Linked DNA regions of Paludisphaera rhizosphaerae. The protein of the gene in region 2 interacts with the protein of the main gene of each other region in a pairwise test. Links are inferred from orthologs where the notes say so. Each region holds a gene or a part of one and is shown on either strand. Other genes may lie near its edges. The genes, in order: G5C50_RS30305 and G5C50_RS00590.

What was found.
Region 1: the proteins of G5C50_RS00590 (region 2) and G5C50_RS30305 interact in binary tests that used the Escherichia coli proteins (3 or more experiments, as listed by UniProt). The link is inferred for Paludisphaera rhizosphaerae from one-to-one orthologs.

The regions. Positions count from the first base shown.
Region 1 is NZ_JAALCR010000049.1:17,334-20,390, reverse strand. The notes cover bases 231-2,970. They hold G5C50_RS30305 (iron-sulfur cluster assembly scaffold protein), read left to right. Parts: upstream 231-1,277; coding sequence 1,278-1,664; downstream 1,665-2,970. Other genes in these bases: trmB (tRNA (guanine(46)-N(7))-methyltransferase TrmB), read right to left, coding at 2,810-2,970; G5C50_RS30295 (DUF1328 domain-containing protein), read left to right, coding at 2,563-2,736; G5C50_RS30300 (CsbD family protein), read left to right, coding at 1,997-2,482; G5C50_RS30310 (aminotransferase class V-fold PLP-dependent enzyme), read left to right, coding at 231-1,252. In the rest of the region: more of G5C50_RS30310, read left to right, coding at 1-230; more of trmB, read right to left, coding at 2,971-3,057. UniProt on the Escherichia coli protein: A scaffold on which IscS assembles Fe-S clusters. Exists as 2 interconverting forms, a structured (S) and disordered (D) form. The D-state is the preferred substrate for IscS.
Region 2 is NZ_JAALCR010000001.1:117,439-120,603, forward strand. What follows is about bases 318-3,165. They hold G5C50_RS00590 (cysteine desulfurase family protein), read right to left. Parts: upstream 2,424-3,165; coding sequence 1,212-2,423; downstream 318-1,211. Other genes in these bases: G5C50_RS00580 (hypothetical protein), read left to right, coding at 318-706; G5C50_RS00585 (HesB/IscA family protein), read right to left, coding at 781-1,110; G5C50_RS00595 (class I SAM-dependent methyltransferase), read left to right, coding at 2,666-3,165. Also shown: more of G5C50_RS00580, read left to right, coding at 203-317. UniProt on the Escherichia coli protein: Master enzyme that delivers sulfur to a number of partners involved in Fe-S cluster assembly, tRNA modification or cofactor biosynthesis. Catalyzes the removal of elemental sulfur from cysteine to produce alanine.

The DNA.
Region 1 (3,057 bases), on a different replicon or contig from region 2:
GACGGGGCGGGTGCAGAGATTCGACGTGGACCGGGTGCGGGCCGACTTCCCGCCTCTGGGCGAGGAGGTGCGTCCCGGCGTTCCGCTGCGGTACTTCGACTCGGCGGCCACGGCGCTCAAACCTCGGTCGGTGGTCGAGGCCGTCCGTGAGTGCATGGCCGACTACCCGGCCAACGTCCATCGCGGCCTGCACGTCCTGAGCGAGCGGGCGACCGAGGCGTTTGAAGACGCCCGGGGCAAGGTCGCGAGGCACCTGGGAGTCGACGATCCGGCGCAGGTGATTTTCACCCGGGGGACGACGGAGTCGATCAACATCGTCGCCCGTTCCTGGGGCAAGATGGCGCTTCGGCCGGGCGATGCGATCGTCGTCAGCGAGTTGGAGCACCACGCGAACCTCGTCCCCTGGCAGTTGATCGCCGCCGAGACCGGGGCCGAACTGCGTTACGTCGAGCTGGCCGACGACCTGGAGTACGGCCTCGACGCCTTCGACCGGCTGTTCGAGGACGGCCGGGTGCGGATGGTCGCGACCACGGGCATGTCGAACGTCACGGGGATCCGGCCGCCGATCGAGGAGATCGCCCGGCGGGCTCGCGAGCGGGGGGCTCGGGTCCTGATCGACGCCGCGCAAAGCCTGGCGCATGAGCGGCTGGACGTGGCGGCCCTCGACGTCGACTTCGCCGCGTTCTCGTCCCACAAGGTCTTCGGGCCGACGGGCGTGGGCGTGCTCTACGGCAAGCGGGAGCTATTGGAAGCCATGGAGCCGGTCCTCGGCGGCGGCAACATGGTGTTGAGGGTTGAGCGGCATCGGGCCGTCTGGAACGAGCTGCCGGACAAGTTCGAGGCCGGCACGCCGGCCATCGCCGAGGTGATCGGCCTGGGGGCGGCGGTCGACTACATCGAGTCGCTCGACGCCGAGGCCGTCGCCCGCCACGAGCGGACGCTGCTGAACCACGCCCACGAGGTGCTGGGAGCCGTTGAGGGGCTCCGGATTCTGGGGCCGTCGTCGACGGAGGGGAAAGGGCCGATCGTGGGTTTCACGGTCGACGGCACACACCCGCACGACCTCTCGCACCTGCTGGATCGCTCGGGGATCGCGGTTCGTGCCGGCCACCACTGCGCCATGCCGCTGCATACGAAGCTGGGGATTCCGGCCTCCGCGCGGGCGAGCTTCGCCCTGTACAATACGGTTGGGGAGATCGACCACCTGGCCGCCGCACTCGGCTCGATCAAGACCTTGCTCCGGCGTCGCTGACCCCTGCGTCGCCAAGGAACCGCCGATGGACGACCCGCTCTACCGCGAAGAGATTCTCGACCACTACTATTCGTCCCCCTACCGCGGACGGCTCGAGCGCCCCGACTGCGCATGCGACCTGGACAACCCGCTTTGCGGCGACCAGATCCACGTTGAGCTGACGCTGGGGGACGACGATCGGATCAAGGAAGTCCGTTTCGACGGCAAGGGATGCGTCATCAGCCAGGCGGCGACGTCCCTGCTGGCCGAGCACCTCGAAGGGGCGAGCGTCGACGACGCCCTGAAGATCACGCCGGTCGACGTGGTCAAACTCCTGGGAATGCCCCTGACCCCCACCCGTATGAAGTGCGGCCTCCTGGGCTGGAAGGCCGTCCAGCAGGCTCTCAAGCGCCGCGACCCCGCCCCGGTCTGAGAGGGTCCGCGATTACGGTTCCCATTGTTGGGCAGTTGGCTTCGCGATGAGTCGGTCTTTGGTAGGCTGGTCTTCGAGCCGACCTTGAGGTGCTGAGGCTCGCGCGGGCTGGGTCTCGACCCAGTCTACCGGCCTTGGCCCTCGCTGAGTTCCCTGGAGCGAATGGCACGGCGATTGCGATTTCATTCTTCCGACCGCCAGGGCCACTGGACGCCTGGCTGGACGAGTCCGGGTCGTGTTTCGATCGAGGACTCGACATCGGGAATCCAAGGAATTCGGGCCGGTCTCGCTGACGAATGGCCCGGGTCTTCAACTCAAAGGGGAATGAACCAATGGCCGTCAACCTCCAGAACCTGCAGGGTCAGTGGAACCAGCTCAAGGGCGAAGTGAAGAAGAAGTGGGCCCAGCTCAGCGACGACGACCTCCGCTGGACCAACGGCAACGTCGACCAACTCATCGGCCGCATCCAGGAACGGACCGGTGAGAAGCGCGACCAGATCGAGAAGTATCTGGATACGCTGCTGGCTGAAGGCTCCTCGATGCTCTCCAACGCCGTCGAGACGGTCGGCCAGGCCGCCAGCCACGCCACCAACCGGCTCCGCGACAGCTACGGCAAGATCAGCGACCAGGCCGGGGCCCAGTTCAGCCACGCGCAGGCGGTCATGGGCGAACAGTACGGGCAGGCCCGCGAGATGGTCGTCCGCAACCCGGTCCAGTGGGTCGCCGCAGCCTTCGGCGTCGGCTTCCTCGCCGGGATCATTGCGGGCTACACCAGCAGCCTGGCCCACCAGCCCGAGCCGCGGCGTCGTTACTTCTGATCGTCGAGCAGCCTCCAGGCCGTTCCTCGAGTCGAGGAGGGCGGCTGGAACCGTCCTCCTGACGACAAGGAGCTGCGATCATGATACGCCTGGCTATTCTGTTCGCCGTGATCTCAATGCTGGCGGCGGCGTTCGGCTTCTACGGCGTGAGCAACGCATCGGCCGACATCGCCAAGTTCATCGCCCTGGTCTTCGCCGTCATGTTCATCGCCGCCATAGCCATTGGAGTTGCGGCGGCTCGTAAGGTGACATAGTCGACGACGAGACGACGACCTTTCCGAACATCGAACGGTCGGCCTTCGGGTCGACCGTTCGCTTGCGCTGAACTCAGGACGATTCCCTTTCCAGGCGATCGAGGTCGCACCAGGGGCCTCGGCTGCGGAAGGTCGGGGAGGGGAGTTTGCTCGCGATCTCCAGCGCCTGGGCGGGATCGACCTCGTCTCGCCTTCGGGCGAGGCCGCGAAACACCCTCAGCCCGCGCTGAAGGGCGATGATCTCGCGACGGGTGCGGCCGCGGGGGCTGTCGGGCCAGGGGGCCGGATGTTCCTCAAAGCTGAAGAAGTGCGGGAGCAGGC
Region 2 (3,165 bases):
CTTCGACCCTGAAAAAATCGGTCAGACGCTCCTCTCGCTCCTCCCATCCTGTCCGAAGCCTGACCCGCTCGTCCCTCCCAGGCCGGGAAAGTCATACTCCCTGCCCCGACCAAGCCCACGGATGGATGGCGGCGTTCCTCAAACCTTCGGCTACAAGCGCTCGTGGATCGTGGTCGACTCGACCGACGCCGAGGCCGTCGCGTTGGCGCTCGGCCTGAAAGAATTACGCGAGCAGACCTGGGACCTCGATCCCTATGATCTGGATGGGGTGTTCGTATCCCCCTCAGTCCTGGGTTGGACGTTCATCCTGGGTCATGACGCCGGATGGAGTGGGAACCCTGGACCCGACACGGAGATCTCGCAACTTCTGTGCGATCTGAGCCGACGTTTCGGCGAGGCCCAGTTCTTCACGAACCATCGTGTCGTATCACTGGCAGGTTGGGCCCGGGCCGTCGAAGGACAGATCGTTCGGGCCTACGTCAACGCTGACGACGTCAGGTGGGATGAGGGGGGCCTCACGGACGAAGAGCGAGAGTTGGGGTTCGAGAATTTCGTCCGTCTCGATACGAAGGTCGAGGAGCTGGGAGAGCTCGATATCCCTGACGAAAGCGATGTCATGACCCTCGCGGGCCGCTGGAGCATCAATCCTGAGGAGCTTGACGCGTACGAATCCGAAGGGCCGGGATTTCTCGGGGACCTTAACTGAACTTGTCGTGCGTTCGAAACGCGAGCGGCCGCGAGGATCGCGGCCGCTCGAGGACCATCGAGGTCGGAATTCGCTCAGACCTGGAACGACGAGCCGCAGCCGCAGCTCTTGACGACGTTCGGGTTGTTGAAGACGAACCCGCGCTTCTCCAGGCCGTCGTAGAAGTCGAGGACGGTTCCGTCGAGGTAGGGGTCGTACTTCTTCTCGACGGCCAGCTTGACGCCGTGGAACTCGGCGACGCGGTCGCGGTCGCTGGTGTCGGTGTCGAAGTTCAGGCTGTAAGAGAACCCGCTGCAGCCGCCGCCCTGGACGCCCACGCGGAGGACCGTGCCCTCGGGCAGGTTCTGGTCGGTGATGATCTTCTTGACCTCGTCGGCCGCCTTCTCGGTCAGGGTCACGCCCATCGTCGCTCTCCTTCGTTCGCCGGTTCGTCTCGCCCGGTGGTTCGTACTGGGACGCCGCTCCGTTGCGACGGCGTCTCGCTCAACAGAATCATACCACGACGTCAACTTGAACGTTGTTCGTCTTTTTCCGAAACGCTTCCCGCCGCCCACGCCGCGCTGTGCACGCGGAGCCTGGCGACGGCCTCTTCCACGACCTCGATCGCGAAATCGATCTCCTCGACCGTGTTGAACCGGCCGACGCCGAACCGCAGGCTCGCCCGCGCCGTGTCGTCGTCCAATCCCATCGCCCGGAGGACGTGGCTGGGCTCCGGCTCGGCCGAAGTGCAGGCCGCCCCCGAACTCACGGCGATGTCCCTCATGGCCATCATGAGCGCCTCGCCGTCGACGTAGGAGAAGCTCAGGTTGAGGTTTCCGTCGAGCCGGTCGGTCGGGTGGCCGTTGAGCCGGATGTCCCGCACGCGTTCGCGGATCCCCGCTTCCAGGCGATCGCGGAGGCCTCGGATCCGCGGCAGATCCTCGCCGCGATCTTTCATCGCCAACTCGATCGCCTCGCCCAGCCCCACGATCAGCGGGACGGCCGGCGTTCCGCTCCGCAGACCGCGCTCATGGCCGCCGCCGTCGAACATGGGTTTGAGCCGAACCTGAGGATCGCGCCGCCGGACGTAAAGCGCGCCGATTCCCTTGGGACCATAGAGCTTATGGCCTGAGAGGCTGAGCAGGTCGATGTGGTCGGCCTGGACGTTCAGGTCGACCTTGCCGACGGCCTGGGTGACGTCGGTGTGGAAGATGACTCCCCGCTCGTGACAGAGGCTGCCGATCGCTCTGATCGGGTTCAGGGTGCCGACCTCGTTGTTGGCCGCAATGACCGAGACAAGGACCGTTTCCGGTCGAAGAGCCTGGGCGATCGCGTCGGCGGCCACCTGGCCGGTTTCGTCGCAGGGGACGATCGTAACGTTCCAGTCGGTCTCGCGTCCGATCCGTTCGACCACGTCCAGCACCGACTTGTGTTCGACGGCCGTCGTGACGATGTGGTCGCCCTTGCGCCGGAGATACGGCAAAGCCCCCTTGATGGCCAGGTTGTTCGCCTCGGTCGCCCCCGAGGTGAAGATGACTTCCTTCGGATCCGCCCCAAGTCCGGCCGCGACCTGCGCCCGCGCCTTGTCGACCGCCTCGGCCGCCTCCCAGCCGAAGCGATGGGAGACGCTCGCCGCGTTGCCGTAAATCTCTGTGAAATAAGGCATCATCGCCGCCACCACGCGCGGGTCGGGTTTGGTCGTCGCGTGATTGTCGAGATAGACGGCCTGACTGGGCACGGGCCTGAACCTCTTGGCGGGAATTTTCACACCTTATGCAGCACAATTGATCTTAGGGTTGGAGCGTCGAACCTTTCAAGGAAGAGATTCAAGATCCGGGTTGTGTGGATCTCAACGACGGAGTACAAGGCCGATTGCCGCGATGCGCGAGGCCCTTCCGACGTGGAGGCGACGGGGGGCAGGGCCATCGAACCAGGGATGTTGAACCACTCGCAATGAGCCGGGCACGGCAGGAGGCCGCAGTGGCGTACGACAAGAAGCAGGCGACGGAGGAATTCGGCCGCTGGAGCGAGAGCTACGATCGCTGTGTGCTTCAATGGCTGCTCTTCGGCCCATCCCATCGCGCCCTGATTCGTCGAATCGACGCCGTGGCCGGTGATCGGCCGATCTCGATCCTGGACGTCGGGTGTGGGACCGGCGTGTTCGCCGGGCGTATTCGTGAGGCCATTCCGCAGGCCCGAGTCTTCGGAGTCGACCTGGTCTCCGAGATGCTCACGCAGGGGGCTCACCGCTGGCGGGCGCTCGCCGAGAACGTCCACCCGGTCCAGGGGGACAGCGAGCATCTGCCGTTCGCGGCTGGCTCCTTCGACTTCGTCACCTGCGCCAACAGCTTCCACCACTATCCCGACCAGGAGCGGGCCGTCGCCGAGATGCACCGCGTCCTCAAGCCTGGCGGCCGTCTGCTGCTGATCGACGGATATCGGGACGCCCCCTGGGGTTGGTTCATCTACGACGTTTGCGT